3 regions of the Gynuella sp. genome follow, and region 3 is predicted to be linked to each of the others. Evidence: predicted binding sites of a transcription regulator. Region 3 holds the regulator's gene; each other region holds the start of a gene.
The links. Region 3 encodes FliA, which starts transcription of late flagellar genes. Its sites were predicted from a motif close to CTAAAGTTNNNNNNNNNNCNGCCGATA; they were not measured.

Region 1: the regulator FliA is predicted to act here: its motif matches at 4,299-4,325, upstream of fliD (flagellar filament capping protein FliD).
Region 2: the regulator FliA is predicted to act here: its motif matches at 2,302-2,328, upstream of fliS (flagellar export chaperone FliS).

Annotation. Positions count from the first base shown of each region.
Region 1 covers NZ_JBNKSF010000062.1:6,788-17,933, reverse strand. Annotated here, with positions in the region: gene ACQY6I_RS24285 (hypothetical protein) at 1-279, opposite strand, end outside; gene ACQY6I_RS24280 (flagellin) at 561-3,662, shown strand; gene ACQY6I_RS24275 (flagellar protein FlaG) at 3,741-4,130, shown strand; gene fliD (flagellar filament capping protein FliD) at 4,365-8,282, shown strand; gene ACQY6I_RS24265 (LamG-like jellyroll fold domain-containing protein) at 8,380-10,236, opposite strand; gene ACQY6I_RS24260 (carbohydrate ABC transporter permease) at 10,958-11,146, shown strand, end outside.
Region 2 covers NZ_JBNKSF010000003.1:24,071-35,216, reverse strand. Annotated here, with positions in the region: gene ACQY6I_RS00285 (methyltransferase domain-containing protein) at 26-2,110, opposite strand; gene fliS (flagellar export chaperone FliS) at 2,483-2,884, shown strand; gene ACQY6I_RS00275 (hypothetical protein) at 2,904-3,173, shown strand; gene ACQY6I_RS00270 (sigma-54-dependent transcriptional regulator) at 3,491-4,978, shown strand; gene ACQY6I_RS00265 (sensor histidine kinase) at 5,175-6,428, shown strand; gene ACQY6I_RS00260 (sigma-54-dependent transcriptional regulator) at 6,433-7,827, shown strand; gene fliE (flagellar hook-basal body complex protein FliE) at 8,278-8,676, shown strand; gene fliF (flagellar basal-body MS-ring/collar protein FliF) at 8,857-10,587, shown strand; gene fliG (flagellar motor switch protein FliG) at 10,580-11,146, shown strand, end outside.
Region 3 covers NZ_JBNKSF010000014.1:142,901-154,046, reverse strand. Annotated here, with positions in the region: gene flhA (flagellar biosynthesis protein FlhA) at 1-557, shown strand, start outside; gene flhF (flagellar biosynthesis protein FlhF) at 643-2,040, shown strand; gene ACQY6I_RS05575 (MinD/ParA family ATP-binding protein) at 2,106-2,918, shown strand; gene ACQY6I_RS05570 (RNA polymerase sigma factor FliA) at 2,948-3,673, shown strand; gene ACQY6I_RS05565 (hypothetical protein) at 3,882-4,751, opposite strand; gene ACQY6I_RS05560 (Nramp family divalent metal transporter) at 5,099-6,385, shown strand; gene ACQY6I_RS05555 (class II 3-deoxy-7-phosphoheptulonate synthase) at 6,437-7,798, opposite strand; gene ydiJ (D-2-hydroxyglutarate dehydrogenase YdiJ) at 7,791-10,850, opposite strand; gene ACQY6I_RS05545 (RsmB/NOP family class I SAM-dependent RNA methyltransferase) at 11,121-11,146, shown strand, end outside.

The DNA of each region.
Region 1 (11,146 bases), on a different contig from region 3:
CATTTCCTGTTTTTGCTCCAATACCTGCCGTATTTTGCTGTGCTGTTCGCGGATATAGTCGATGTCATCGGCAATATGGCTACGAATTTGATTGCGGCTTGTCGAAGCGCTTATCTCAATGAAGGAAAAAAAATCCTCAATTTTCTGCTGCCTTTTTTGGCTGCACTCTAGCAGTCCCTGAATATCGTCTGCTGCAAATAGTTGATCGATCTCATCTGTCATTCGACGAATGCTCTGCCAGTCCCGCTGGATTTTCTTAGGAAGTGTCTCTGTATTCATAAATTTGTAACCACTTGTAAAAGACAAGGCAAATTGTTGCCGCTATTTTGACGGATCATCTTGTTGGAGCAATCGCCATTCCATCAGTTTAGATGTTTTAACCGTGTATTCTTCATTTTAGACAACCGGTTTGTGATAAAAGAATATTAAATGACTTTAAAATAACAATTTCATATAAAAGAAACATCTCCAACCGCCGCTAACACCATTGTGAATGAACAACATCGTTGGCAACAACGGCAATACCGCCGCTGTGCTAAACAACGAAGGAGATGTAAATCATGCCTCAAATTATTAATACCAACATTGCTTCTTTGACAGCACAGCGCAACTTGAATACTTCGCAAAGTGCTAACCAAACGGCTCTGCAACGGTTGTCTTCCGGTCTGCGTATTAACAGCGCCAAAGACGACGCGGCAGGTCTTGCGATTTCCACCAAGTTTGACTCCCAGATCAGTGGTCTTGGTGTTGCAATCTCCAACGCCGGTGACGGTGTTTCTCTGGCCCAGACTGCAGAAGGTGCACTGGGTGCCATGACTGAAAACCTGCAGCGTATTCGGGAACTGGCAGTTCAGTCTTCCAATGCGACTAACTCTGAAGATGACCGGGTGGCTCTGCAGGCCGAGGTAGAGCAGTTGGTAGAGGAGATTTCCCGTACTGCAGAAGAAACCACATTTAACGGTCGTAACCTGTTGGATGGAACATTCTCCGGGGTTTTCCAGATTGGTGCCAATGCCGGTGATACCATCGATGTAAATATTTCTGAATTAACCGCCGGAAAACTAGGTTCATCAGCCACAGCTGGTGTTTCTGCGATTGGCAGCTCCAATGCCATTTCCAATGGTGACCTGACGATCAATGGCGTGGCTGTTTCCGCCAGTAGCGCATCTGATGATGAATCCTCCACTTACAATAAAGCCGCCAGTGCAATCTCTAAAGTGGCAGCAATTAATGATGTTTCTGAACAGACCGGTGTCAGTGCTGTAGTAAATGAAAATGAGGTGGCTGGTACCTCAATGACCGCTACGGCCATGAGTGGTACCATCTCCCTGAATGGCGTCGAAATCGACATTCAAACCACTAACGATGCCTCTTCCTCCCGTGCCTCAGTGGTTGAAGCTATTAATGCTGTATCCGAGCAGACTGGTATCGTTGCTTCAGATTCCGGATCTGATTCTGGTGGTGTTACCCTGACTGCTGAAGATGGACGTAACATTACTCTTGGTTTTGACAACCTGACCAATACGGCTGGCAGCTCTTTTGTCGAAACAGCTGGTTCTTCTAACTACACCCTGAATGAAATTGCTGCTGCGACCGGCTTGGCCGTCGGTGGCCAATACAACTCACTCGATACTGGTGCAGCTGCAAACTCATTTACCACCAGCACCGCATCGGTCACAAACAATGCTGCCCAGGCATCAGCGGGTACTTATGAAGGTGGTTATACCTTAATCGCAAATGCCGGTACTGACGAAATTGTTATTGAAGGTGGTAACGATACTGGTCGCGGTGACCTGGCAAATGCCGGATTGGTCGCCGGAACATATACCAGCTCAACGGCAGCTTTGGTATCCAACAAGCAGGCCGTAAGCTATTCGGAAACGGCGCTTGAGGTCACCGCTTCTGCTACTCAGATTCTGGATGCTGATCGTATCGCGGCAGCAGCCACCAACGATGCAGCTGCCGTAACTGCGTTCTCTTTCTCAGTTGATGGCTCAGAGGTTTCCAGCGGTGTTACTTCCGCTGCGGCGCTGAGCTTGGGTGAGGTAACTGATGAATTGAATACTCAGTTGGCGGCTGATGGTGTTACTGATGTAGTTGCCTATGAAGAGTTTACGGTCGAACTGAGCATGAGTGCTGGTAACCTGGCTCAGGGCGATACCTTTGATCTGGAGACAGAAACAACGGCTACCACTGTTTCGGCGGTTGTCGGTGATGTTGCATCCGGTAATGGATTGGCAGAATTGGCAGATTCGATCAACTCAACAGATTACAGCTCAATCGGACTGGAAGTCAGTGCTGAATTGAACTCTGCTGGAGATGGTGTTGTTCTGACTGTACACAACTACAGTGGTGAAGCTGTATCCATCGGTGGTACAACCGCTGATGCGGGTAACCTGCAAGGTGCATACGTTAAACCTGACGGAACCTCTGTTGCAGCAGAAGATATTGAAACTGCGGATCTGTTTGTCACAGGTAATCTGGCTATTTCAACTTCGTCCAATAAGCAGGTCAGCGTGACGTTAAGTGATGCAACCCAGGTATCCAAGCTGTTCAACAGTGATACCGTTGCGTCAGAAACGTTAACTGCAGCTGCCACAGTGAATGGCTTGGATGATGGTGATTTGGTATTGAATGGTGTGGGGGTTCCGGCACCTTCTGGTGCTGAGGATACCGCCAGTGCTACTTACGCCAGTGATGGTTCTACATCGATCTACTCTTCCGATAAGAGTTTGAGTGCCATTTCCGTGGCAGCGGCAATTAACTCAGTATCAGAAGAAACCGGTGTTACAGCTGAAGTGAATGCCACTCAGGTGACTGGTGGTGACGGTACTGCCGCTGCCACTGCGATTGCCAACGATGTGTTTGAAGAAGGTGATCAGGCTGGTCTGTACATCAACGGTGTATCAGTTGGTACGGTTACTCTGCAGAACGATAGTTCAGGTACTTTGGATGCAGACAAAGCCAAAGCCGATACGATTGATGCGATTAACCAGAAGTCTGGTGAAACAGGGGTCCGTGCGATCGATAATGGTGTTTCTATTACTCTGGAAGCAGCTGATGGTCGGAATATCTCTGTCGCGATTGATGACAAATCAGGCAACTCTGCATCAATTGGTTCTATCTTAGGTCTGGATGCTGCCGAAAACGGTATTGGGGAAAGCACATTTGGCTTGGGAGATACGTCAAATGGTACTAATGCAGAAGCCAGAACCTATGAAACTACCTATGGTACCGTCAAACTGACCTCTGCATCGTCCATTGATGTATCTGTTGGTACTAATGGTAAAGATGAGCTGGCTGCATTGGGTCTGCAGTCAGGTACTTACGGCGGCGGTACAGACGGTACCTTCCTGAAAGATATTGATATCTCCACCTTCCAAGGTGCTCAGGATGCAATCAAAGCTATCGATAACGCATTGCAGACTGTATCCAGTCAGCGTGCCGAACTGGGTGCTTTGCAGAACCGGTTTGAATCAACCGTCAGTAACCTGGAGATTACCTCTGAAAACCTGACAGCTGCAAACTCACGTATTAAAGACGCTGACTTTGCTGCTGAAACTGCAGAACTGAGCCGTACACAGGTTCTGCAACAGGCCGGTATCTCTGTTCTGGCACAGGCTAACCAGCAGCCGCAGCAGGTGCTGTCACTTCTTGGTTAATCAACAAAATGAAGCTGCCTGATATACTGAAGGCAGCTTCTCAAAAAGTTGTGAACTAAGGTAGCGACGAGGTGGAATATGAGCGATATACGAACTTCGAATGTGTTTGAAGCCAATGCTCGGCCTCAGTCCTCGGCACCCAAAGGATCTGTGAACGGCGGCAATAGTTTGCCAGCGGAGCAAGGGAAAGGGGTCGATGTTGACCGTATTGTTAAAAAGGAAACAGCAGCTGGGGTAGAAGAACAGCGCATGGTTGATGATGCTATATCCAAATTACAGGATTATATGCAGAATGAACAACGTGGTCTGAACTTTAAGATGGACGAAGAAGCCGGTATTACTGTAATCAGCGTATACGATGCTGAAACTGAAGAGCTGATTCGCCAAATACCCAGTGAGGAAATGGTTTCTTTGGCAAAGCGACTAAATGAGCAGGAACCTTCAGTTTTATTCTCAGCAAGAGTGTAGAGAGCGAAGGGGAAATTAAAGCCGGCCGTACGCCGGCTTTTTTGTATCAGAAGGATACTGATCCGACAAAAATATACGCGGACTGATTTGTTGTGTTTGACCTAATTGGCTTGAAAGGTGCTTAACGATATACCAGTTCATGAAACTACAACTGGTTACAAGGCAATCATCAAGAACTTTGCCTGACTGCCGATATTAACGTTGATGTCATCTTTCTTAGGGTAGGTAAACACCATGGCTAGCATAGGGTCATTGGGCGTGGGGTCAGGTCTGCTGACGAGCGAGCTGCTTGACAGTATTATCGCATCAGAGCGCGAAGCCTCTGATTTGCGCCTGACTGAAAAAGAAGCTGTTATCGATGCCCGGATAACGGCGTATGGTGCTGTTCAAAGCGTGCTTGACAACCTGTACTCAGCGGCAGATGCACTGGCTGAGTCCTCTACGATCACCAAAACCACTGCGACAGCATCTGACTCATCAGCGCTTTCTGCGACGACTTCAAGCACCGCAACTACCGGTACCTACAGCCTTAATATCAGTTCCATCGCCAAGGCACATACTCTTGCCAGCCAGCGTTACACCTCTATCACGGATTCAGTTGGCACAGGCACAATGACGATTAAGTTCGGCTCGACTACGTATGATGCCAACACTGGTGACTACGACAGTTTTTCCCAGAATGCAGATGCTGGCATCATCAATTTAAATATAGACAGCTCCAATAACACGCTGGCGGGTATTCGTGATGCCATCAACAAAGCGGATGGCGGAGTCACGGCTTCCATTGTTAACGACGGCCAGGGATATCGCCTGTTGCTCACATCTGATGAAACAGGTGAAACCCACAGTATGGAAATTACTGTGAATGGCGATGCCGGCCTGCAGGGCCTTGCTTACAACTCCGCGCAGAATGACGAAAACAGTAACATGATGGAAACGCAGGCTGCCCAGTCTGCGGCGCTGACGGTGAACGGGCTCAGTATCACCAGTGAGAGCAACCAACTGACAGAGGTGATCAAAGGTGTCACCTTGAATTTGACATCCGATACTGATGGCAAAGATATCTCTTTAACGGTTGCCCGTGATGTGTCGGCTGCTTCTGAAGATATGGAAGCCTTTATATCTGCCTATAATGACTACAAGGACATTTACGATACTCTGACCGCATTTGAAGAAAGTGATAATGATGAAGATGTCAAGACCGGCATTCTTTTGGGGGACTCTACTCTCAGAACCATTCAGTACCAAGTGAAGCGCACACTGTTGAATGTGGTGGAAGGGTTAGGAGGCGACTATCAATCATTGGCTGATATCGGCATTACTACGAATAAAGACGATGACTATAAACTGGTTTTCAATTCAGCAGTGTTTGAAGAGGCTCTTCAGGATGACGCTAACAATGTTGCAGGGGTGCTGGCTAATTCCAAAACCACGACAGACTCTCTGGTCAGCATCATCACCCTAGGGAAAAATGCTCAGCCGGGCAGCTATGATGTTGAAGTCACTCAGGCAGCCACCCAGGCCAAAATCGAAGGGTTGTCTGTGGATGCCTTTGATTTTGCCTCTAGTGTCGTCATCGGTGGGTCGAACGATAGTTTTACCGTCAACCTGAACGGCAAAAGTGCTGCCATTACCCTAGAGCATGGTCAGTACAGCAGCGGTGATGAGTTGGCTCTGATGATACAAAACGCGATTAACAATAATTCCACGATCAGTGACAGTGGCGGCAGTGTTTCAGTTGGGTTTAACAGCTCAGAGCAACGACTCGAATTTACCTCCAGTAAGTATGGTAGTGCCAGCTCGCTGTCATTCTCCAATCTGGATTCCACTATCTCGAACACCCTGGGAATTGCAGCTCCCGGACAGGGTGAGGTCAACGGCAGCTTTTTCTCATCCTTGTCAGACAACGCTTTTGGAGCAACTACTGCGCCGGGGAGTGGGGCGGTATCGGAGAAAGACTCCTATGACTTCTCATCCAACACCATGACATTTGATCTGGTATTGTCCGGCACGGCAGCGAATGATGGCACATACTCCATCACCCTGGATGAAGACCTGAGTGACATCGTGAATACCGATGGTGATGTCACCACTGATCGTACCCGTGATGACATGTTGTCTTATATTAATTCGGAATTGGCCTCGGCTGGCTTGGCGGGTGTAGTGACTGCATCGTTCAATAGCGCCGGCCGGATGGTGTTCAGTAGTACTCCCGAAGCTGGCAGTCAGACGCTGGAACTGACTAATGTCGTTGCTTCCAATATGGACTTTTTAGGCCTGGGAGATGCGGCTGGCACATCGACCAGTGGTGTGACTGTGGCCGCCGGTACCATCTTTGAACTCGATTACAGCAATAGTTTTGGTGCGGTTGAGTCCGGTACTATTACCGTTCCGGCAGGTACCTACGAGACTGGAGATGATCTGGCGGCTGCCATTCAGAGCGCCATCAATGCAGATGCCAATATCGCCTCAGGTGCCCAGGCTGCACAGACTGTTAAAGGTCTCGTAGATTTGAGTAGCGACATCGATTTCGATACCAACTCATACGGCTTCTCTTTCAGCTGGAATGGTAACCAATATGACGTATTGGTGGACACGTTTGATACCGACAACCTGACATCCATACAAAATGCAATCGATACCGCGATGGGGGGAGATGCTGGTAATGTGGTCGCCAGTCTTTCTTCCAATGGCCTGGTGCTGTCCACTGCCAATACCGGTAGCAATCAGGAAATCCAAATTCTTTCCGATGGACAGGGTGACACCACAACGCCAGGCTCTGCTATTGCCACAGGTATTGATTTCAGTGCCTCGCCTTCAACCTTCTCTCTGACCGTTGATGGTGAGGAGTTGAGCATCACTCTGGATGACGATGTCAGCGCCAGTGTAGAGGATACTCTGACCTATATTCAGGGCCAGTTGGATACCGCGTTGGCCAACTATGATGGCGGTGGCGTGTTTGCCGCGGGAGACATCGTGGCTAAACTGGATGGCTCAAATCAGATTTATTTCGAAACGGTTTCCAAAAATGGAGAGCAGACATCTGCCACATTTGGTGCGGATGCCTCTATATACGTTTCCGCTGCTGATGCCAACACCACGACCACTTTGGGCTTGACTACCGGCAGTGCGAATCTGAACGGCTACAATTCCTTCGGACTGTCATTGGGGTCTTATGTTGGTTTTGATTCTCAGGCAACCGTCAGTTTTAGTCAGAATGATGAAGGGAATGGTGGCTTTTCGATTAAGTTTGATAACAACACCACCGTTGATATCTCCAATCCCAGCGTCGGTGCTGCGGCATTGTTAGGCTTGTACCCTACTGACTCCTCCAGTGCAGAAGGTGCTGTTGGTACTGATGTTGAAGGCACGATTAACGGGGTCAAGGCAACCGGTAAAGGGCAATATTTGACGGCTGGCAGGGGAGATGAAGCCGCAACGAATGGTTATGTGCTGGGAGACCCGGGCGCAGATTTCAGTAGCGCGGTAGTGATTGACAGCAGTAACAAAACCTTCAAAATCAAAGTGGATGGTGTTGAGTCACAGGATATCACCCTTGCCGAAGGCACCTATGCCAGTGCTGATGACCTGATCGCTGAGATTAAAAAACAAATTAATGCAGATCAAAATCTGTCTGAAAAAGATGTCTCTGTTGATATCAAATATGATGAAGACACCGCGATTTTCGGTATCTTCTCCACCTCAACCGGTAAAGAATCAACGGTGAGGCTGACATCGATATCGAATGGGTTGGCTTCGATACTCGGAATGTCTGCCGCGACTGCTGGAGAAGCGGGCAAAGATGCTACCGGTGAAGAAAACCCGGCCGCCGGTATCATCTTAAAAGTAGAGGGTACAACCACAGGTAGTCGGGGCAGTGTGAACTACATACAAGGTATTTTTGGAGAGCTTTCCGCTATACTGGATGACATGCTCGATTCCAGCGGTGTGATCGAAACGAGGCTTTCCAACCTGAATGATCAAAAGACCCAATTGGAAACAGATAAGGACGCTCTGGATAAGCGCATGACCGCATATTACGAGCGATTGGCCTCCAGTTTCAGCTATAACGACGCCCTTATCTCAACTCTTCAGACCACCGAGGACTACCTGGTTCAGCAGTTTGAAGCCATGAATGCAGGCAAAAATTAACACGATACTCCCTTAATACCAGGCAGCATCAAATAAAAACCCCACATTAGCGTGGGGTTTTTTGTGTGGGTTGATAAAGAGGGTTTATATCAATCGCTTAATGGCTCAAAAGCCATTCAGATCTATCCAGGGCACGATTAGTAATACGAACTTCCGAAATCTGGCCTGCAAACAGATCGGCCGCTGCACCCTGCCAACTACTGATACCAATAGACCACGGTTGACCTGGCTCCACAAGCAAGCCGTTCAGCTCGCCAACGCTTTCACCCGTGCGCATCACCAGAGAGCCATCAACATACATCTGGGCATACTGGCCGTCATTGACAATCGCAACGTGATACCAATAGTCATCCATGATTTCCCAGGACCAATTGCTCTCTGCGTTACCATTTTGAGCAGTGCTTACCCACTGAAATTCCTTAAGTGATGAAATATTCAATCCCAATGAATAATCTTCGCCGGTACAGGACAGCTCATGGTACTGACACACCTGAGAAATATCGGGGCGATGATTCAGGACCGCAGACCATTTATTGTCTTCAGGTTTCCAGTCATTCAGTTTTACAACGGCTTCAATGGTGTAAGTGGGCAGATAGCCAGGTTTGCCGGCACTGCTATTTGAAAAGGTCAAACCTGGGCCATCGGTCGTCAGATAGTATCCGCCAGTGCGGTTGTTACCCTCAAAATTAGCCGATCCAGAAGCATTGCCAAAAGAGGGGGTGTCTGAAATGACGGTGAAGTAATTTTCGCGTGGACCTTCAGGATTATTAAAGGCTTCAAGGTGAAGACTGTTGCCATTTCCGGAGGCATCGCGGAATTGCACAGAACCATCCGTTGTGGTGATTTTATGTGCTTCGTCGAGAATCCAATATGCCTCAGTACCTTCGATATTACCCGGTTGATCAGCGGTTTCCTCTTGATTGAAATTGCTGAAACGCGTATTGAAATTCATAGGGACTGAAAATTCCCAGCGGGATAGTTGATCCTGCGGCATGCGTTCGCTTTCTGGCATAGCGGCCACCCATGGAGAAAATGAACGGAACTCCAGTTCTTTACTGGTTTCATTGAAGCCAACAAGCTGCATCATGCTATTGCCACCCCAGAATCCAGACTGGTAATCCACGACCACCATCACCACATCACGACCATAGGCATTTTTCGCCACCATCATCGCTTCACCGTGATGGTGACCATTGAAGGTCAGGAAAATCTGATCATTCTTACTGATCAACTTATCCCAAAGGTATGCCCCATGGTCAGTGAAAATGGCGGTTTCGTCATCCCCGGCAATATTGAGCAACTGATGCGTTGTCAGAATAGTCGGTAAATCCGGGTGACTGTCGAGCACACCTTGCGCCCAGGAAATGCTGTCTTCGGAAACGCGCCAATCCAGCGCCAGTACTAAAAATTCCCGCGAACCCGCTGAAAAAATATGATAACTGTTGAACCCAGTACTATCCGTTCCTTTAAAGGTAGTAAAGTTACTTGCCTGTAACGTCGCCGGAAAATTCTTCAGGAAAGGCTCGTTTTCAAGAGTTCGTTCGTTATCCCATTGACTTGCGTTCATAACGTCGTGGTTACCCGCAAGAATGCTATAAGGCGTCTCAGCATTTGCTTCAAGAATCTGCATCGCCTGACGAGCATATTGCCATTCAGTCGGTTGATCTGCACGATCAACAACATCTCCCAGATGCAAAGTAAATACAATACCTTCCTCTTTGTAGTTGTCCGCAATCCACTGAGTTTGAACGTTATAACGTTCCGGTGAATAGCGGGCATATTTCTGGGTATCAGGTAGCACAGCGATCGTGTAACTCGCCTTTGACGTTGCAGGCCCACCGAGGTCCTGGTCTGCATCAGATATACTGCTTGAATTATCATCTGCCCCACAAGCTGAAAGCAAAACAGCGAAAGAGAGCGGGGCTAACCATTTACGATAGGATTGTGTTCTCACAACATCGACTCCAACAAATCAAAATGAATGGAGCCATGAGAATAGGAAGTTGATATGAAAACTTAATTACAGATTGGGATCTCCCCACCAAAACTGCACACCAATTAGCGGCATATAATGCAAGCCTTTGAATATACAGGATAAATTGAATAAGCGAATTAGCTGATATACCAAAGTCCATGAACATTGTTGATGGGTATACTCATTCGCTATAAAGCGCTACCGCTCAAAAGCCTGTGCAACCGTTTTATGCACAATATGTTACAGCTGTTCAAATATCGTTGAATGAAGCAAACCGGAGAAGCGGTTCGCCCAACTCACCAAAAAAGGCCATCAGAGCAAGAAGATAAAATTGCAACAAAGCATCTCTTCACAGTGGAGGCCCCAGAGCCAGGCTGTGAAGCAACCTGAACGTTGCTCAGTTGAAAATTTTGCACACGAGACCAGGACAAATTCGCCAGTCCATTCATGACATTCGTATTCACGTATTAGCCATCGTTTTATCTGAATAACCAAAAAAGAAAGATAAACAGCCATAATTTCTATGTCGATTATAATATTAGTAATAATATTATGAGCGCTTAAAATAACAATAACTTGCGCAGTGATACAGAAGTCTGCGTGCCAGCGTTCCTGAGTCGACAGGTCTTCAGTTCAGTTTGATATATAAATAACTGTTTTGATAATTTCTGTTGCATCGCTCAGGGACAGGAGGTAATGCATGAGTTTTACCAATAGCCGTAAAGAGCAGCTGTCCAGTTTTTCATTTCTGGTTCCGTATTTATTGGTTTTTATTGGCATGATAGTCGTGCCACTGTTCTGGGGGATATACCTCAGTTTTCAGAAAGTGGACTTGTTCGGACCCGGAAAATTCATCGGTCTGAATAACTACGTTCGCTTGCTGAACGAT
Region 2 (11,146 bases), on a different contig from region 3:
CATCAGTAGCAATTTAAACCAATATTCAGGCGTTTGGGGTGTACCTCGGTTTCTGACAGTAGAACTGATACATGCCGCCAAACGAATGCGGGTTTTGTTGTTCAAATTCAGCCCATTCCGCAAGGCTGCCGCATTGTTGATCGTTGCCGATAAAGTCGATGAACTCCAGCCGCTGTAATGGTTGCACCAGCAGGCCAATGAAATTCAGTTGGAACTGTTTGAGCATCTCGTCGATTTGTAACAGGTCAAACTGGGTTTCATGTTCATGGAATACCAGATCACGACAGCCACTCATATTGTAAAAATCAGAGGAGCTTAACATGCCGGAAAACGCCGCGTTGCCGTTGCTGTTCAGAATCGCCTGACGGAACAAGCGAATATGTTGGGCACTGCCGGTCAGGTTGTTTTTCTGAATCAGTTCACGGGACTTTAGAATAATCTGTCGTGCCGCCCGGCTGTACAGGGCCAGTTTCATCAGTCCTCCGGGAACAAGCCGCTCTTTCAGGGCTGCCAGTCCGGCCATTGGGTCTGCCATGTGGTGCAGCACGCCAGAACTTTCGATGATGTGAAACTGCCGTTGCAGTTGATCGAGGTTGAGAATATCCGCCTGGATAAATTCAATGTTTTTAACATGATGTTTCTCGGCCATTTTGCTGGCGTAAACCAGTGAGCGGCGGCTCAGATCGATGGCAGTGACATTCACGTTGCGGAAATATTTGGCCACTTTGATGGCATGTTGTCCGGTGCCGCACCCGGCGATAAGGACATTAATGTCACCCGTGTTGAAGAACGAAGGCGCCCGAAAATCCGAAAATTCCTGCTCCATCGCCCGGCCATAATTGGTGGGCGTGTTGTAACTGAGATGCAGCCAGCGCGGGTAGGGGTTTTGCTCGTATTGCGCCTGTACTTTCTGACTGGTGGCATCGTTGATCTGGCCAATCGATGCAATTTTGTCGCAATTCTGTTTCTCCTGGATAATTTCCAGCAAGGCATGATTTATGGTTTTGCGGGCCCATACCGGCCAGCGATTAACGGAAAATTTAGCCAGTTCGGTTGCACAGCTCAGTTCGTCCATGGGCAGATACATGCTGTAAAGCAATGTGGCTCCGGCCAGATCAGAAGGCTTCCAGCCGGTGGCGCTGATCACGGCATTGATCAGGTCTTCCAGGGCGGAGAGCAGGCTGTATTCCTGAGAGTCGATATACAGGCTGTATTCCATGTTTGAGGCATACAGGCTGAGTGCGACTGCCAGGTTCATATGCTGTTGCTTCAAATCAGAATGCACCAGGCTTTCCAGTAAGAGCTGTTTTCTGATCAGGGTGATGAACTTTTCCAGATCGGGCTGGCAGAAAATAATTTTGCTGAGTGCTTCGCACAACAGTTTGTCCTGGGAGACGGTATCCAGGATTCCCAGCGGCAAATCATGTTGGAGCAGTGTGTGTATGTCATATTTATGGATCAGCAGCGAGGCTGTGATGTTGCCCAGAGCGGTGTAGTCGATACCTTCCAGCAGGTATAACGACAGGATGTCTTTGGCCAGCTCTTCGTCATAGTGGTTGGCAGTGATTTTGGCAGTGCATTCGAACAGTTTGGTACGGATGTGCGGGTCATCAGGATGAGATTTGATCAGTTCCCGATAATCCTGAAACGCCTCTACGAATTTTCCCTGGCGCGTTTTGGTGTAGGCCAGCGAACTGGCTGCCCGGGTCAGCGTCGGGTTTAACCGAAAAGCTCTGGCAAACTGTTTTTCCGCTTCTTCATATTCCTGCCGGGCCAGAAACACATGTCCCTGACTGTACAGCAGAGAAGGGTCGTCCGGCGTTTCTTTGAGGGCATATATCAGATGGCTGTTGGCTTGATCGTAAAAGCCTTCGTCGATCGCGATACGGGCCAGTAAGTTGAGTGCCAGCGGTCGGGTTTCTTTGATATTGGCGAGAATATCTGCAATATCTTTGGCTTCCTTCCGGCAGGCGGCACACTGCTCATTTTTAAGTCTGGGGTTCAGACTCTTTTCATAAAGTGCCTCGGCGGAACTTAACAGAGTAGAGATCTTGAACTGATCGCTTTGATCCTCTGTAAATTTCCGGGCGGTTGTTGCTGAACGGCTCATCTGTTCCTCCCACCGGACAAGGTTTGCCGGCTTGCCTCTCACGTATCTACCAAATGAAGAATGAGTAAGGTTGTTAAAAATCAATAAGTTAGTGATATTTTTAACAGTCCTGACTGCCATGTATGGAGTACCGGTGCAACGGCTGTGCCAGTGTAGAAAGTGCTGCCTTAAAAAAGAAAATGCTGAAAGTACTCAAGTTTTTGTGATCCACGCCGCTGACTAGGAGGTAGGGAAGTCGTGAGCATTTGAATCATGTCAGCGAGGTAATGCAGGTCATTATTCAGAGGTTTCTCGCAGAAAATCGGTTTGCATGTGGTCAAACAGCAGGGAAGGATCTACTTTTGAGTAAGTGGTCAATCATCGGGAGATAGTATGTACAGCTCAGGTGCCAATCATTACCAGGCAGTTAGTAATCAAACCAGCATCGTCGATGCCGATCCCCATCAGCTGATCCAGTTGTTGCTGGAGGGCGCTATGTCCCGTATGGCACAAGCCCGAGGGTGTATAGAGCGTGGCGATATTGAAGGCCGAAACAACAGTATCAACAAGGCTATTGCTATTATCGGTGGTCTGAACAGCAGCCTGAATATGGATGCTGGAGAGATTTCCTTCAACTTGAAACGATTATACGAGTACATGCAGCAGCGGTTATTTGAGGCCAATGTCCGTAACGACATGGATGCGCTGGATGAAGTGGTACGATTGTTGGGTGAAATTAAGGTTGCCTGGGAAGGTATTAAAGAAGAAGCCAAGACTTTCATTCAAAGCCGGTGATAAAAAAGAGGTGGCTATTATGCAATTCGATCATGCTCTGGAGCATCTGACCCGGCTGCAGCAACGGCTGGTTGATACTGCTAATCAGCAGGACTGGCAACGGTTAGCCATGATCGAAAGCGAGTGTCAGATGTGGATGCATGAGCTGTCAGAATGGCCGGATCTGGATATTCTGCAGACAGAACGTCTGCGCCGTCACCTGTTGGGGATGACCTCTGCCTATCAGCAGGTTATTAACGCCAGTATCGAACATATCTCCCTGCGATTTTCCTCTGCTCTGGCAGGTTGATTTCGATACATCGGACTTAAGAACGATTTACAGTTATTTACAGAGCGGCAATATACCTTCCACAGAAAGCGGCAAATTTATTCCTCAAACGAAAAAGAGCTTGTCACTTTGCGTCAATAGTTTTTTGTTTGCTTACTTCTCGCAACATGAAAATAATATTCCAACTTTTTTTACAAAAAAATCGCCATAAATTTGACTAATTGCTTTTTCCCTTCTTTACTACACCATATTGGAAAAAGTGTCGATATGATCACAAATTTCATCAGGCATGTTAGTCGTTGTTCAAAAAATGAGTCAGTTACAGGAACCAGTCAGCTATGTGGCAAGAGACGAAAGTTCTCATCATCGATGACAATATCGATCGGCGCCAGGAAATACGCGTCATCATGGATTTTCTTGGGGAAGAGGCATACGACTCTGGAGTTGACGAATGGAAGCTGAAGGCCAACGAGGCTTTTCAGACCAAAGACGAAGTCAGTGCAGTTATTTTAGGTGAATGTCGGGTTGGGATTAACCGGGTGTTAACCGAGATCATGAGCTGGGACAGAGGCTTACCAGTGATCATGATAGGGTCTTTCCACGCTGATGAAAGCATCGAGGAAGAGCTCAAGCGCGTTGTCATCGCCCGTATTCCGCATCCTCCCAGTTACAATGTAATGGTCGATACGCTGCATCGTGCTCAGGTTTATCGTGAACAGATGGACTTATCACGTGGCCGTGATCAGCGCCGGGAAACCAATCTGTTCCGCAGTCTGGTTGGGTCCAGCCGGACGATTCAGGCGGTACGTGAAATGATGGCCCAGGTGGCCGATAAAGATGTCACTGTGTTGATCACCGGAGAATCCGGGACGGGTAAAGAAGTGGTTGCCCGTAATCTGCACTATAACTCTCACCGTCGTCACAAGCCGTTTGTGCCTGTTAATTGTGGTGCCATTCCGGGCGAGTTGATTGAAAGTGAACTGTTCGGACATGAAAAAGGGTCGTTTACCGGTGCTATTTCCACCCGTGCCGGTCGTTTCGAAATGGCCGAAGGCGGTACCCTGTTTCTCGATGAAATCGGTGATCTGCCACTGACCATGCAGGTAAAGCTGCTGCGGGTGCTGCAGGAAAGAACGTTTGAGCGTGTTGGCGGAACCAAGACTTTTAGCAGCGATGTCCGAGTGGTGGCGGCGACCCACCGAGATTTGGAAAAAATGATTGAGGAGGGCACGTTTCGTGAAGACCTCTATTATCGTTTGAATGTATTCCCCATTGAAATGCCGGCCCTGCGTGAGCGGCGGGAAGACATTCCATTATTGCTGAACGAACTGATTTCACGAATGGAGAATGAAAAGCGTGGTTCTATTCGCTTTAATTCTGCGGCGGTGATGTCTTTGAGCAATCATGAATGGCCGGGCAATATCCGAGAAATGGCCAATTTGGTTGAGCGTCTGGCCATTATGCATCCGTATGGCGTCATTGGTGTCAATGAAATGCCAAAAAAATACCGCCATATCGATGAGCTGGGTGAACTGGCGAACAGCGGTTTTATGACAGATTCGCCGGAAGTGGCGGTTTCTGAGTCGTCGATGATCAACGGTAATTCGGTGATGACGTCGACAGAGCCGAATCAACCGGCGCTGCTACCGGTCAACGGGTTGGATCTGAAAGAATATTTGACTGATCTGGAGCGTAGCCTGATTCAGCAGGCATTGGATGACGCCAATGGTGTTGTTGCCAGAGCCGCCGAGAAGCTGCATATACGCAGAACCACTCTGGTGGAGAAAATGCGTAAATATAATCTGAGTAAAAAAGAACTGGCATGATAAACAATCGGTTGTACCGGTTGTTTTTAGGGTGTTTTTTAATGAACCCCGCATCGCTCTGACAGCGTTAACATCCTAACTTTTTGACTCTCTGGAATAGTATTTTAAAAAACCGGCTGACAGCCGGTTTTTTTTGGCCCGCTTTGTGCAGAATCAGCTAAAAATGACTGGCTTTTGACACAAGGTTGAATCATTCATGTCAGAAAAAACAGCAGGCGTTTCTGTGCCTACGGTGTCCCGAAACGGCTCCAAGCCTCTATCCTGGCCGGGTATGTTTCCATTGACCGCCGAGGCTTCTCTCTCCGCAGAACGACTGGAAGAGCTGAAACAGGCTTTTGACGTTTTTAATAAAATGTCCGAACAGCTGACTGAATCTTATCAGTGGCTTGAAACCCGTGTGGTGGAACTGAGCGGCGAATTGGCTACCGTCAGTGAGCAGCGGATGCGGGAGCTGGCAGAAAAAGAAAAGCTCGCGGACCAACTTGAAAGTTTGTTGAACCTGATGCCGGCCGGAGTATTGGTACTTGATCAAAAAGGTTGGATTCAGCGCGCCAATCCTGCGGCAGAAGCATTGCTGGAAGTGCCGTTGAAAGGCCAGCGCTGGCGTTCAGTTATTCGTTCTGTATTTTCGCCACAGGCCAGTGATGGACACGAAATTTCTCTGAGAAATGGTCGATTGGTTAATCTGGCAACGACGGCACTGGATGGTGCCGGGCAATTAATTTTGCTGACCGATCATACTCAAACCCGTTCCCTACAGCAGCAGATTGCCCGGCAGGAGCGTTTAAGTGCGATGGGTCGGATGGTAGCGTCTTTGGCCCATCAGATCAGAACCCCGCTGTCTGCAGCGATGTTATACGCTGGAAACCTGAATCGGCCGGAGTTGTCATCTGATCAGAAAGATAAGTTTATTCATAAGTTACAGGCACGATTGAATCACCTTGAACAGCAGGTTCGAGACATGCTGATCTTTGCCAAGGGAGATTCTCGCCTGCTCAATGAAATCAGCGTCAAAGAGTTGATGCTGGATTTGCAAAATGCCTGTGAGACGGTGTTACTGGAACACGGCGCACAGCTCGACATTATTAACGAAGTAGGTGATGAGCTCATTCTGTGCAATAAAGAAACTCTGATCGGAGCGATTCAGAACCTGATCAATAATGCGGTCGACGCAATTGAGCGGGATGCAAAAATTGAGGTGCATTGTCGCCAGGTGGCTCATAAAACTCTGCGGATCGATGTCACCGATAATGGTCCAGGTATGCCGGAAGAGCTGGTCGACAAGGTGCTGGAACCATTTTTTACCACGAAATCCCACGGTACCGGGCTGGGTCTGGCGGTCGTACAGTCAGTCATAACCGGACATAAGGGTACCGTGACAATCAATCGTAACTATCACAACGGTTGTCAGTTTAATTTATTTTTACCGATATTAATCAATAGGAGCTGAATCAATGACTGCTCATACAATTCTTGTGGTCGAAGATGACCTGGCCTTGCGTGAAGCGCTCTGCGACACACTGGAACTCAATGGGTTTGAAGTGGTCGAGGCAAGTTCGGGAGAAGCCGGTGTCGCACGACTTAATGATTCCAGCGTCGATTTTGTTGTTTCCGATGTCAATATGCCTGGGATCGATGGACATGAGTTTTTGGCGATTACCAGAGAGAAGTTTCCCAAATTGCCGGTATTGTTGATTACTGCCTATGGGAGTGTCAGTAAAGCGGTGGATGCCATTCAGAGTGGTGCAGTTGATTATCTGGTTAAACCCTTTGAGCCTGGTATTTTGATCGAGACCATCCAGAAATTCATGAAGGCGGATAAGCCCGTCAATATGAATGAACCAGTCGCTGTGGAGCCGAGCAGTCAGCAGGTGTTGGATCTGGCAAAAAAAGTGGCCAAAACTGACTCCACCATTTTGATTTCCGGTGAAAGTGGTACTGGTAAAGAAGTGCTGGCGCGTTACATACACGAAAACTCCAATCGTATTGGCCAGCCATTTGTTGCCATCAACTGCGCAGCCATTCCGGAGAATATGCTGGAAGCCACCTTGTTTGGGCATGAGAAAGGAGCCTTCACCGGAGCCATGAACAGCTCTCCCGGTAAGTTTGAACAGGCAAATAACGGCACCATTCTGCTGGACGAGATTTCCGAAATGGATTTGGGGTTGCAGGCGAAATTACTGCGGGTTTTGCAGGAGCGGGAAGTGGAGCGGATTGGCGGTCGCAAGACTATTCAATTGAATGTCAGAGTTTTGGCGACTACCAACCGAAATCTGCTGGAAGAGGTCAAAAAAGGCACATTCAGAGAAGACTTGTATTACCGTCTCAGTGTATTTCCGATTCAATGGAAACCCCTGCGTGAGCGCCGATTGGATTTGATTCCGTTGGCAGAACGATTGATTCATATTCATGCGGTCAAAATGGGTAAGGCAGATGTCCGTCTGGACGATAGTGCCCGTAACGCATTGATACAATATAGCTGGCCAGGCAACGTGCGTGAACTCGATAACGCAATCCAGCGTGCCATGATTCTGCAGAGTGGAGCCTGGATTACCGACATGGACCTGGGGTTGGTGGATCTTCCTGAACTGGACTTCGAACCACAGCGTAACCAGGAATTGTTTGGCGATACGGCAGAAGTGTCCAACCGAATTGAAAAAAGTAATAGTGAGTTGGGCAGTGAGATTAAACAGCGTGAGCTGGAGATTATTATCGAAACCATCCGCACCTGCGGTGGCCGTAAAAAACAAGCCGCAGAAAGACTGGGGATCAGTCCCAGAACACTGCGTTACAAGCTAGCCCGTTTCCGTGAACTGGGCGTGGATGTTGATCGGGCGATTTTTGCCTGATGACCCCCTGTCAGGAATGATTTTGTGAAGAAATCATTCCTGTGTTTAACCTCATCTCAGGCAGCACAGGCCTGTAATCTCATCGGTGCTATACACCGCTCCCTGCTTTTCCTGCTGTCATCTAGAACTTTTAAGGGACACCCACTTGATTGCAGATGCTTGCTGTTCAGGGGACACCCACTCAACTTTTAAGGGACACCCACTTGATTGCAGACGCTTGCTGTTCAGGGGACACCCACTCGATTGCAGATGCTTGCGGTTTTAGGGGACACCCACTCGATTGCAAACACTTGCCGCCTGAACGGCAAAGACTGGCCTTCTAATTGCAAAGCAACCATTAGTTGACGGGGAATATAGAATTTTTTCCCATAAATCGACGAAGTATTGACACAAGTGATCCGGATTCGATGGACGTAGACAAAATTCTGACCCAAAAAAAGGTGGCATGAGATGGACACAGGCAGAGTAGACATAAACCAGGTTTTGATGCAGATGCGGACTATCAAGTCGCAGATGCAGCAGGCGAGGCCGGCGGAAACCCATGTCGACCGGCAAGGTGTCAATCAAATCAATTCCCAAATGCCGATGCCCGGTCAGTCTACCGGTTCGGTCGAGCAGTCAGAGCCACCCAGTTTTGGTGAAATGTTTAAGTCAGCGGTGGATACCGTTAATGACAATCAAAAAGCTGCCAGTGGTTTGTCTCAGCGTTTTGAGCTCGGTGATCCCCAGGTGGATCTGCCTGAAGTCATGATTGCGTTACAAAAGTCCAGTGTGTCGTTTCAGGCCATGACTCAGGTAAGAAACAAGATGGTCGAAGCCTACAAAGAAATTATGAATATGGCCCTGTAATAGCAGGGTTAAAGAGTCACCTAAAACGGAGTGTATTGGTATGACTGACCACACATGCAGACGATCAACATATATTCGCTGTCAGGGGCATTCAGACTGTTTTCAGGTATCTCCGTTTTTTCGTGCAGAAAGTCAATGGCAAGAATTTTTCATGATGACGATTAATAGCGGGCATTCATTATGACCGAAAATGTACCGGCAGCCGCAGCCAGGCCCAAACCTCCAGTCGCTGACCGCTCCTTAACGTCTGAGTCTATGGATTCTGGCGTGGGAGGTGATGGCGAAGAAACGAATCCTAAGGTTAATCCGTTGTTGGAAGGCTTTAACCGACTGGCGCTGACCCGGCAGGTTGGTTTGCTGATTGGTCTGGCGGCAGCCATTGCCATGGGCTTGGGTGTCGTTCTCTGGTCGATGGATAAATCATATAAGCCGTTGCTTAATAGCAACGATAACTATAATTCCAAAGAAGTAATCACTCTGCTGCAGACAGAAGGTATTGAATTTGATATCGATCCGGTCAGCGGTTTGATTCTGGTGCCGGAGTCCGACTTGCATCAGGCCCGTCTGGCCATTGCCGGTGCTGGTTTTTCCAATGACCAGACGGTTGGGTATGAATTGCTGGATCAGAGTCAGCCGCTGGGCACTAGCCAGTTCATGGAAAATGCCCGTTATCGTCGTGGCCTGGAGGGTGAGCTGGCGCGGACCATTGCCAGTATCAATCAGGTGCGTAGTGCTCGTGTTCACCTGGCCATTCCCAAACGTAGCGTATTTGTCCGTGATTCACGTGAGCCCAGCGCATCGGTCTTTTTGGATTTATATCCGGGCGCGCTGCTCGAAAAACAGGAAGTGAAAGCGATTACCAATCTGGTGGCCACCAGCGTCGAGGAGTTGAGTCCCGACAAGGTGACCATTGTTGACCAGCGCGGCAGACTGCTCAGCGATAAAGAAGAGGACCCCGAAGCCAATCTGACCGACAAACAGTTTCAATACACCCGCCGGGTGGAAGATGCTATGACCAGCCGGATTCGTGCCATCCTGGAGCCGGTATTGGGAAGTGGCAAATTCGAGGCCCAGGTTTCTGCAGACGTTGACTTTACCCGGGTGGAGCAAACCGATGAATTGTACAATCCAGATCTCATTGCCCTGCGTTCAGAGCAGGTACTGAGTGAGCAGAAGGTCGGCGAAAACAACGGTGGTATTCCTGGCGCTCTGACCAATCAGCCGCCTGGAAATGCTAACGCCCCGGAACAGACAAATCCTGACGGAACTCCTGCCACTCCTCCTTCTTCAACGCGGGACGAAGCGACCCGTAACTACGAAGTGGACCGCACTTTGAGTTACACCCAGCATCAGCTGGGCCGGTTGCGTCGTATCACTGTGGCGGTGGTCGTGGATGACATGAAAACCCTGGCTGATGATGGCTCTGTCAATAAACAGGCCTGGTCGCAGGAAGAGCTCGATCGCTTACGCATTCTGGTACAGGACGCTGTTGGCTTCGATGCCGCCAGAGGTGATAGTGTCAATGTGATCAATTCTCCGTTTATGGCGGAGCAGGAAGTTATCGAAGAAGTTCCGTTCTGGAAGACGCCCGGATTTTTAGATCTGGTGCGGCAGGCCCTGGCTGGATTATTTGTACTAATATTAATATTTGCAGTATTCCGTCCAGCGCTGAGAAACCTGATGAAGAAACCCGAAGACGAGGAAGAAACGTCAGAAAGCATCGATACTTTGAGTATTGATGACGACTTTATCACTGATGATAAGGTTACGCTGAGCGGGGCGGATGAATTTTTATTGCCGGGAGCCTCAGAAAGCTTTGAACGGCAACTGGATGCTTTGCGTGGGTTGATTGCAGAAGATCCCGGCAAAGTGGCAATGGTATTGAGAAGCTGGATCATGTCCGATGACTGAACAACGAAATGCTATCGTGGAGGCTGAAAAAGCACTCGACGGTGTAAGAAAGCTGGACCGGGCCGCCATTCTGTTGATGACTCTGGGAGAAAATGACGCTGCAGAAGTGTTACGTAACCTGGGGCCGAAAGAGGTACAGAGGGTAGGGACTGCGATGTCGATGTTGTCCGAAGTTTCCCAGTCCCAGGTGGAAGGCGCCATGGGGTTGTTTATGGAAGAAGTGGGCGGCAAGACCAGTCTGGGCATCGGTGCCGATGCTTATATTCGTAATATGTTGACTCAGGCGCTGGGAGCGGAAAAAGCCAGTGGCCTGATTGACCGTATCCTGTTGGGCGGTAATACCACCGGTCTGGATACCTTGAAATGGATGGAGCCACGTGCCGTGGCTGATCTGATTCGTAATGAACACCCTCAAATTCAAACTATCGTTATTGCCTATCTGGATTCCGATTTGTCTGCTGAAATCCTGACTTACTTCCCTGAAAAAGTCCGCCTGGATATTTTAATGCGGGTCGCGGCGTTGGATACCGTGCAACCGGCGGCATTGTCTGAACTGAAT
Region 3 (11,146 bases):
GGTTGGCAGAAGCGAGTCCTCGATTGTCTGAGGAGCTGGTACCTAATACGGTCTCCATCAGTTTGCTTCTGCGGGTATTACAGAACCTGCTCATCGAACAGGTTCCTATTCGTGATATGCGCTCCATCGCCGAAGCTTTGACGAATCTGCAGCCGAAGAGTCAAGATCCTAACGTTTTAACAGCTGTTGCCCGTACAGCTTTAAGTCGCCTGATCGTTCAGAACATCGTTGGTAATGCGCCGGATCTGCCTGTTATTACATTGGATAAGGACCTGGAACAGTTATTGCTGAGAACAATACAGCAGGCCGGACAGGATGGTTCTCTTGACACTATCATGCTCGAACCAAGCCTGGCAGAGAAACTTCAGGGGTCTTTGGCACGGGCGGTTCAGGAGCAGGAGATGAAAGGTAATCCTGCCGTTTTATTGGTAGGGGGAGCGATACGGATGATGATGGCCAGATTTTTACGCCACAGTATTCCCAGTATCACTGTGCTGGCTTATCAGGAAGTTCCTGATAATAAACAGATCACTATTGTGGCCACGGTCGGAAAATAGGTTTGATCATCGACAGGACCGGAACCATAGATCATGTTGGTCCGTTTATTTAAAGGATAAACAGTTAACGTAGGGTGTGTATGCCATGAAAACCAAACGATTCCATGCGCGTTCAATGTCAGAAGGCCTGAAGAAAATATCAGCCGAGTTTGGTGATGAAGCCATTATATTGTCGAACCGTAAAGTCGGTTCCGGGGTCGAAATTCTTGCGGCTGTTGAACACCCTGCTGCCGATAATATGTACCAGTATTCAGAGCCAGAGGGAGCTGAGATCATTCGTGCCACCAATACTGACCGTGAGCCGGTGGATAAAGAGCATTTAATGGGTCTGTTGTCTTCTATTGGGCCGTTGAAAAAGAATCCGGCGGCTCAGGCAGTCACTCAATTGAGTGGTTATCAAAAAAAGCATGCTGAATACAGCCAACCGAAGGTTCAGGCTCAGGCTCAGTTAAAACCGAAGGCCCATAAATCAACGAGTACCCAGCCTTCACCGCGAGCAATGACAACGAATAAGTCGGCGACGGCAGTTCGGGCGGGGGCCGGTGAGTCCAGAGAGATCAGTGGTATGCGCAGTGAGATTCAGGATCTTCGCCGTTTACTCGAACAACAGAGTCAGGAATTGAGAAAGATTATTCCATTGCGTCATGGGTCTTCTGAATCTGCTGATCCGGTGGCGGAAAAGCTGTCCCAGTTTGGTCTTTCCACTGATTTGGTCAACATGCTGTTGGCGGAAGTTCCTTCTTCTTTGGGGAATGATGACCGCTGGAAACAGGCGCTTGCCATGGTTTCCAGTCGCATCGAGACGTGTCAGACCGAGTTGGTACGCAAAGGTGGCATATACGCCTTTAATGGCCTGACCGGTTCCGGAAAAACGACCACCCTGGCAAAACTGGCGGCACGGTTTGTCATGGAGCAGGGGCCTGATCAGTTGCTATTGGTCTCCATGGATCAGTTTCGTATTGGTGCCCAGGATACGCTGAAAACATTGTCCAAAATTCTTCAATGCGATTTTACCAGTCCTGATGAGTCACTGACTTTGGAAGATGTTTTACAGCGTTACAGTCGGACTAAAAAGCTTATTTTGATCGATACATGCGGTAGTCGGGAAGGGACCGAATACTTTCTCGATTCGCTGGTTGAGGGGACAATGTCTTCGAAGGTACGGAATATTCTTGTTATCCCATCCACAACAACCATGGAGGTAATTCAGGATTATATGGATCGTTTCAGCCGGTATCCGTTTTACGCCAGTGTACTTACCAAGGTTGATGAAAGTTGCCGCTTAGGTCCAGCGCTCAGTCTGATTATGGAGAAACAATTGCCCATGGCTTACTGGACCGATGGTCAGAATATTCCTGAAGACATTCATGTTGCCCGGGGACATCATATTGTCAGCCGGGCGATTACCAGTTGGCGTAAACGTTATGAACAAAAACCGGATGCCTATAGCCGCAATGCGGAACAACATCTGATGGTGAACTGATGGGTAACCCTTATTCAACAAATTTGACCTATACTGACAGAACTGCATTTCGGAGCTTAGAGGTAATGAAAGAACCTGTACAGGTGATTGCCGTGACGGGCGGAAAAGGTGGCGTTGGTAAAAGCAACGTCTCGGTTAATCTGGCGATCGGGCTGGCAGAGCTTGGCAAAAGAGTCGTCATTCTGGATGCTGACCTGGGCCTGGCCAATATTGATATTCTTTTGGGCCTGCCTTCCGGAAAAAATATAGAAGATGTTTTGGAAGGGCGTTGTGACTTGCTTGATGTCATGGTTGATGGGCCTCTGGGAATTAAAATCATACCAGCCTCTTCTGGAGCCGGCCGAATGGCTAATCTTGGAGAAATGGAACATGCAGGTATCATTAATGCTTTCAGCGATATGGCGGTAAATATCGATGTATTGATTGTCGATACTGCTGCCGGTATATCCAAAACAGTGACCAGTTTTGTGGGAGCTGCGCAGGAAACAATTTGTGTTGTCTGTGACGAACCGACCTCTGTGACGGATGCTTATGCGTTAATTAAACTGCTGCATCGCGACTGTAATATTGATCGCTTTAAAATTTTGGCGAACATGGTTCGTACCCCTCAGGAAGGGCAGCAGCTGTATAACAAACTGTTTAAAGTAACAGAGCGATTCCTGGATGCGCATTTGCAGTTTGTTGGCTCAGTACCGTTTGACGAACATGTTCGTAAAGCTGTGCAGCGTCAAAAAGCAGTGTGCGAGTTATATCCTCGAAGCAAGGCGGCTCTGGCATATCGGGCATTGGCTAACAAAGTGGTAAACTGGCCTTTGCCGCAAAACCCTCGTGGTAATCTGGAGTTCTTCGTCGAACGGTTGATTGCGGGAGTTTCTTGATTTTGACTGTCATTACCTATGGTCCGGCCATGTACGAAACGGCACATCAAAGTTTAGAGCAGTTGGTGACTGAGCATGCCAGTCTGGTGAAGCGAATCGCTCATCATCTGAAAGCCAGGCTGCCGGAAAGTGTTCAGGTCGAAGACTTGATTCAGAGTGGCATGCTGGGTCTGTTTGAGGCGGCCAGAAACTATGATCGCAGCAAGGGCGCGACATTCGAGACCTATGCGGGTATTCGTATTCGTGGTTCCATGCTGGACGAAGTTCGTAAAGGAGACTGGGTTCCCAGAAGTGTCCATCGCAATTCGCGCAGAATTTCGGAGGCTATTCATAACATCGAAGGGCGCGTAGGTCGGGACGCATCGGACCAGGAAATTGCAGAAGAACTGGGTGTGGGTTTGAATGAATACTATTCGTTACTTCAGGACACTCAGGGATCAAAGCTATTCAGCTATGAAGATCTGTTGGATCAGAACCAACCAGCCGAAACCGGTTATGAACATTCACCTCAGCCCCTCCAAAATTCTGGAACGCCGGATTCACAGGTCGAACAACATCTGATGCGCAGTCATCTGATTGAGGCGATTAAAAGCCTTCCGGAGCGGGAACAGCTGGTGCTGTCGCTGTATTATGATGAAGAGCTGAACCTCAAAGAAATTGGTGAAGTGTTAGGGGTTAGCGAGTCCCGTGTCAGTCAGATTCATTCTCAGGCAGCTAATCGTTTGAAAGCGAGGTTGCGGGGATGGATCGGTTGAGTGATTGCAATTGAGTTGCACTTGAAAGAGGGAGTGAGCCTTGCCCCGAAAAAGTGTTTTATAGATGGGATGTTTTTGAGTCCTACCTCTTATTTTATCTACCATCCATCCCATGAATGAACAGCCGAAAGAATATCTTTGACGATGAAATCCGGCACAAACCATAGGGCACCGGATTTCATCGTTCACTAAAAAACCATTGCCTTAATTACAAAGGCCCGTAGGCGGATTCAAGTAAATCCCTTAAGTTAATCATTCTGCTGGTTTTTGGCGCGTTGCTGTCATCCATATAGGTAATGGTGATCATATTTGTGTCCGATTCAGGTTCTGCTGTCAGAGCAATTGCCTGAGTGAACGCTGTAACATTGATGTCATAGTTATTGACGATCAGCACTTTTTCGCCATGTCCAAGCCAGTTTGCCTTAATAGCAACGCCGTATTGCATGCCCTGGTTAGGATTGTTTATAGCCATCGGTTGTTTCAGTAGCCGTAACCGCAATGTCTTATGATCAAATTGAGTTGTATACGTATCGGCCACTGAGTTTGGCGTCACGTTGACCGCATGGATGGAACCTTCTGATAACGGCAAATTTTCCATATGGCCGGAAGAATTAGCGGAATCATATTTTTCAAATGTCTTGGCATAGATGGCATATTTGAAGTCCATTTCAGGATCTACAAGTGAACCTTGTGGGCATACTACAACCTCGACTTCTCTGAACAACCACTGATTTTTAACACTGCCCACGAATACATTGTCAGATCCTGAGTTGCAGTTTGGGTAGTACGTTCCGGTAGTGTCTTTTGAGAGTTTTGAGACTCTGAGTGATGGGGTGTTGGCAAATTCCAGCGTAAATTGTTCCAGTTGAGCAACCGGCATGTCCATTGATTCGACCACGTTAACCGAACCATCAGTCACGTTGTCCAGTAGGAGGTTTGGAATCGGTGTGTTCTGTGTATTGCTGTAGCTGTCTGTAACATCGAATTTGTGAACGACGGTATTGTTTGCTGCGGCGACAGAAAATTGGGCTGTCAGTGTAATTGAGAACAGTAATCCTGTTTTTATAAATGATTTCATGGTTTTCCTTTTTCGTCAGTTAAAAGTCTCTTACAAAGACTTGGCCGCCAGATACTTCCTTTAGAACCGGGCCTCTGCCGATGAATGGCCCTTGGCCACAGCGGCATCACATAATGATTTTCTTCGGGGATAAATGTCTGATGATGGGGGCATCATGGTGGAAGTGTAGTCATTTTATCGCGACACTCATCAGCGGCGCTGTAAAACGGCAGTATTCTGTGTTGTTGTGAATGAATGGGGCTATTAAAAATCTCTATCGATATCTTCTAAAAATCGCGATGTTCTATTAGGGAAATTCAGATTAAAAAGGTCACTGTATCGTCAAGATCGTTATTAATGGAGTTTTTATGACAACGCTGCAGGCCATTTCCAATCAATCTGTTCAGATTCAGGTGAGTGAATTCCTCTCCGGGCGAGGAAAGCGATTGGGCTGGTTGTCCATATTTGGTCCGGCATTGATAGCAGCAGTAGCTTATGTTGACCCAGGGAATTTTGCCACCAATATTGAGGCCGGTTCCCGTTATGGTTATACCCTTTTATGGGTCGTTTTAGTTGCCAACCTGATGGCTATGGTGATTCAGTCCTTGTCGGCCAGGCTGGGTCTGGCGACAGGATTCAACCTGGCTGAGCTGATACGTGACCATTACCCCCGACCTATCGTTTGGTTGTACTGGCTGCAGGCGGAAGTGGTGGCGATTGCGACGGATCTGGCAGAGTTTCTCGGGGCGGCTCTGGCGTTTAAGTTACTGTTTGGTATGTCTTTGATGCAGGGAGCTGTTTTGACGGGTGTGGTGACCTACGCGGCCCTTCATTTGCAACGGTTTGGTTTTCGTCTGATGGAAATCATTATAGGTGCCATGATAATGGCCATTGTTGGAGGGTTTGTTTTTGAACTGCTATTCAGCAGTCCGGATAGTTTAGCGCTGGCCCAAGGTTTGTTTGTGCCATCATTTCCGGACGGTTATTCCGTATATCTGGCTGCCGGGATTCTAGGTGCCACGATCATGCCTCACGTGATTTATCTGCATTCTGCGCTATTACAGAACCGGACTGATTCGGTCGAGAGTTCTGATCGTCGGAAATTGATGAAGTTTTACCGTTGGGATGTGATCGCGGGCATGGGGTTGGCGGGTGTTGTGAACTTGTCATTATTGGCAGTAGGTGCGGCAATTTTCCATACGCAAGGGTATGAAAATGTCGTAACCATCAGTGAAGGCTTTCAGTTGTTATCCTCGTTATCAGGAAACGACTACATGGGGATTGTTTTTGGACTGGGGTTGTTACTGGCCGGTTTATCTTCATCTATCGTTGGAACCATGTCTGGACAGGTGTTGATGCAGGGCTTTGTTCGCTTCACCATACCGATAGGGTTACGCCGGTTAATTACCATAATACCTGCATTAATAGTCATTATGGCTGGAATATCAGAACAGAAAGCTCTAGTTGGCAGTCAGGTTGTGCTAAGTTTCGGCATACCGTTTGCGCTGATTCCATTGTTAAAATTCACCGCCAGTCGCCGATTGATGGGGAATCTGGTCAATCCTGTCTGGATCACTGTCGTTAGTATGTTGATTTGTGCGGTAGTGATCGGTCTGAATGGATATGTGCTGTTTTTTACACTGTCAGGGCAGTAACATTGTAATGGAAGATGCCTCAACTGAGGCACCTTCTGTGGAAATCCGGTTTCAGATTTTTACCGCTCGATGCCCGGGACGAATGGCATCGGCAATTAGGAATGCCAGCTCGAGTGCCTGATCAGCATTCAGCCTGGGGTCGCACTGGGTCTCGTAACTGGTGGCCAGGTCTTGCTCGGTGAGCTGAAATTGCCCGCCAATACATTCTGTGACATTGTTGCCGGTCAGTTCAAAATGTACGCCACCTGCGACGGTTCCCTCCGCATCATGGATATCAAAAAAAGATTTAACTTCTTTCAGAATATCGTCCACAGCTCTGGTCTTGTAACCGTTTGAGGTTTGAGTTGTGTTGCCATGCATCGGATCACAGCTCCACACCACTTTGTAACCGGATTCTTTGACTTTGCGTAGCAGCGCCGGGAAATAATCCGCCACTTTGTTGGCACCCATCCGTACAATCAGATTCAGGCGACCAGCTTCATTGTTGGGATTAAGTGTTTCAATCAGTCGCAGCAGTTCATCGGGATCGGTTGAAGGACCGGCTTTCAGTCCCAGAGGGTTGTGAATGCCCCGGCAGAACTCTACATGTGCACCGTCCAATTGACGGGTTCGATCACCGATCCAGAGCATGTGAGCAGAACAGTCGTAGCTGTCGCCAGTCAGACTGTCGACTCGGGTCAATGCTTGTTCATAAGGTAACAATAATGCCTCGTGTGAGGTGTAAAAACTGGTTTCACGAATTTGTGGTGTGTTTTCAGCACTGATACCACAGGCGCTCATGAACTCCAGTGTTTCATCAATACGGTGAGCAAGGCTTTCATAACGATCAGCCAAGGGGCTTTTGCTGACAAAGTCCAGGTTCCATCGGTGCACTTCATTGAGATCAGCCAGTCCGCCTGCTGCAAAAGCCCGAATCAGGTTTAAGGTGGCACAGGACTGATGATAAGCCTGTACCATGCGAGCTGGATCGGGAATACGGTCAGACTCGGTAAACCCAAAACCATTAATGATATCGCCTCGATAACTGGGCAGTGTTACATTGTTGATGGTTTCAGTATCGCTCGAGCGGGGTTTGGCAAACTGACCGGCCAGGCGACCGATTTTGATGACCGGGCTTTGACCACCATAAGTCAGGACGACTGCCATTTGTAATAGGATTTTGAACATATCACGGATGTTTGTACTGCTGAAATCCTGAAAGCTTTCAGCGCAGTCTCCGCCCTGGAGTAAAAAGGCTTTGCCCTCGCAGACCTTAGCCAACTCTTTTTTCAGTTGCCTGGCTTCTCCCGCGAATACCAGAGGTGGTTGTTTGGCCAGTGTCTGTTCTGCTTGTTGCAGTCGTTCTGCATCAGGGTAGGTGGGTAATTGTTTCGCTGGTTTAGCCCTCCAGCTTGCTGGGCTCCATTCAGTCATTTGTTTCACTCAGGCTTTTCAGAATTTGTTGCATGGGGTGTAGCAGGATCTGGTGTTCGTAGCGCTTGACTTGGCTACGACACGAATATCCGGTAGTAAGTAGTTTACCCTGGTTTTTAGGATTCTTAACTGGCCCCTGCCATGATAGTTCATATATTTTACGGCTAATGTCCTGATTTCTGGTTTCATGGCCAAAAGTGCCGGCCATGCCGCAGCAGCCTACTTTTATTTCATTCAGTGTCAGGCCAATGACTTTGAATACCTGTTGCCATTGCTGGATGGAAGAGGCAGCGTTGGTTTTTTCTGTACAGTGTCCCAGAATATGAAACGCATCTTCAGAGTGCAGAGTCTTGTCGGCAAATACATCCTGTCGTTCGCTCAGGAATTCCTGAATTAGCATGACATTGACCGGGTTGCCCTCCAGATATTTTTGATACTCAGCACGGTAGGTCAGCGTTGTTGATGGATCAAGCCCAATCAGCGGGATGCCAGTGTTTTGCAGTTTTTTCAGTTTGTCAGCAGTTTTAAATGCGGTTTTCTGAAAGCGACTCAGAAAGCCGTGAACATGCAACGGTTTACCATTGGCCATGTAAGGCATCACCATAGGATGGAATCCAAGTGCGCGCAGTGCCAGTAATGTGTCCACCACTACCTGTGTATCAAAGTAACTGGTAAATGCATCCTGGACATAAATAACTGCTTTGCTTTTCTGCTCTTTACTGAGTCGGCTGATGTTCAGGGCAGTGGCCCATGGTAATTGGTGTTTTTTCATTTCCTGTTTTAAGGAAATGTCAGAGATCAGCGGACTGTCAACCATGCCAGCAACATGGCGCAGAAACCACTTTACCGGTGTCCAGCGGATGGGTTTGTTATAGATGTCTTTCCATAACGCCAGGGTTGGCATCAGAAATTCCAATGAGCCAATGAGATAGTCTTTAAGCGGGCGCAGATAGCGAGCATGGTAAAGGTGTAAAAATTTGGCCCGTGATTCCGGAATATCGACTTTAATCGGACAGCTTCCAGTGCAGCTTTTGCAAGCCAGGCAGGTGGACATGGCATCATATACTTCGTGGTTGAAGTCATATTCACCATTGTGCTTTTTGAGCGTATTGAAGAGTCTGGGAATAAATGAAACCGGCCAGCTGATGTAGTTGGCGATGCCCGATTCCTGAACCGTGTCTACTTGTTTGTCGGATAACAATCGTAGCCATTCTCGGATCAGGGAAGATCTGCCTTTGGGGGAATATTTCCGTATTCGAGTGGCTTTCCAACTTGGGCACATGGCATCGGCTGAATCATAATTGAAACAGGCACCATTGCCGTTACAGTACATGGATTCGCTGTATTGTTGCCAGCTGTCCTGTTCGATTGTTCTATCCAACTGTCCGCGAGTGGCAACTTCATCAATTTTAAGCAGTTGTACCGGTGATTCCAGCGGGGTAGCAATTTTTCCGGGATTCAGTTGATTGCGCGGGTCGAATGCCTGTTTGATCTTCTGCAATTGAGGGTACAGGTTGCCAAAGAAGTCCGGCGCATATTCAGAGCGGACGCCTTTGCCATGTTCACCCCATAACAAACCATTATATTTCCGTATCAAAGAGACCAATCTGTCAGTAATGACCCGAACCATTTTTTCCTGTTCAGGATCTTTCATGTCCAATGCAGGGCGGACATGAAGGACACCCGCATCCACGTGGCCAAACATACCATATTGCAGGTTATATTCGTCCAGAATGGCACGAAACTCCATGATGTAGTCAGCCAGGTTTTCCGGGGGGACGGCGGTATCCTCGACGAATGGAATCGGCCGTGCTTCGCTTTGAGCATTACCCAGGAAGCCGACAGATTTTTTGCGCATATTCCATACTTGATTTACCTGCTCGTGACCCCAGGCTATTGCATACTGTATGGCCTTTCCAGCTTTGCCACAGGTCGCATCTAGCTCTTTCTGAATGACAGCAACTTTCTGTTTAAGTTCTTCATCGGTATCGGCGGTGTATTCCACCAGATTGATACCTGCGACGGTTTGCCCGGTTGGCTCTGGAAAGAATTGAGCAACCGAATTCCAAATCAGGTCATCCTTGGCCAGGCCTAGTACCTTTGAATCCACAGTTTCAATGGATGTCGGATGACATGCCATTAGTGCCTGTGCATCCCGCAGGCTGGTTTCAAAATCACCATATTGCACACAAACCAGGGCCGAGGTCTTAGGTATCTGCAGTACATTCAGTTTTGCTTCGGTAATAAAGCCAAGGGTACCTTCAGAGCCACAGAGAACGTTATTTAGATTAATCCGCTGTTGCTCATCCCGTATATGGGCAAGATCATATCCGGTCAGGCAGCGATTCAGCGGTGGGAACAGAGCCTTGATTTCTTCCCGGTGTTGATCATAAATATCTGCTACCGTCTGATAAATGGATGCAATCCGATCTTGACCACTGATCAGCTGTGTCAGTTCGGTGCTTTCAACGGGGGCAGTATTTATGACCGTACCGTCGAGTAAGACGGTTTTAAGCGCCAATACATGGTCTCGGGTCTTACCATACATGACGGATCCCTGCCCGGAAGCATCAGTATTGATCATTCCGCCAATGGTGGCACGATTTGAGGTCGACAGTTCAGGGGCAAAAAATAGTCCGTACGGTTTCAATGCTGCATTTAGCTGGTCTTTGACAACCCCGGTCTGGACTCGTACCCAGCGTTCATCAGCGTTGATTTCCAGTATGGTGTTCATATGTTTCGAAATATCGACGACCAGACCATCTGTGAGTGATTGACCATTGGTGCCAGTACCGCCGCCGCGGGCGCTTAAAACAACCTGTTGGAATGGATCTTCCTGACTGAGTCTGGCCAGTAGCACCAGATCATCGATATTTTTTGGACAGACGATACCTTGTGGCAGTACCTGATAAATCGAGTTGTCGGTCGCGGATACCACCCTTTCGGAATATTCTGGACTGATGTCTCCTTTAAAGCCGTCTTTTTCCAGACGCCTGAGAAAGTTCAGATAAAGCGTTTGCGTGTTCGATATTTCATGTAAGCGTGGAATCATTGATGTTAACCGGAACAGTGCTGACAAGAGGCGCGGGATTTTACACTGATCGTGTCTGAGAGGAAATTTTAGTAAGTAAGATGCCGGCAAAGCGTTAAACTGACCGGTCAGATGTTTTGGTAGCTAAGAGACTACGCCGAGGCGCCTGATCCTAAGCGCATATCCATATTTCTCGGGAGATGGATATTTGGCGAAAGAACATTCTTGAATCACCGATGGAGTTAACCATTGGGCCAACAGTGAGATTTAGTTAAGGGTGGACATATATTGATGAGCTGGGCGCCGTTCCGTTATCC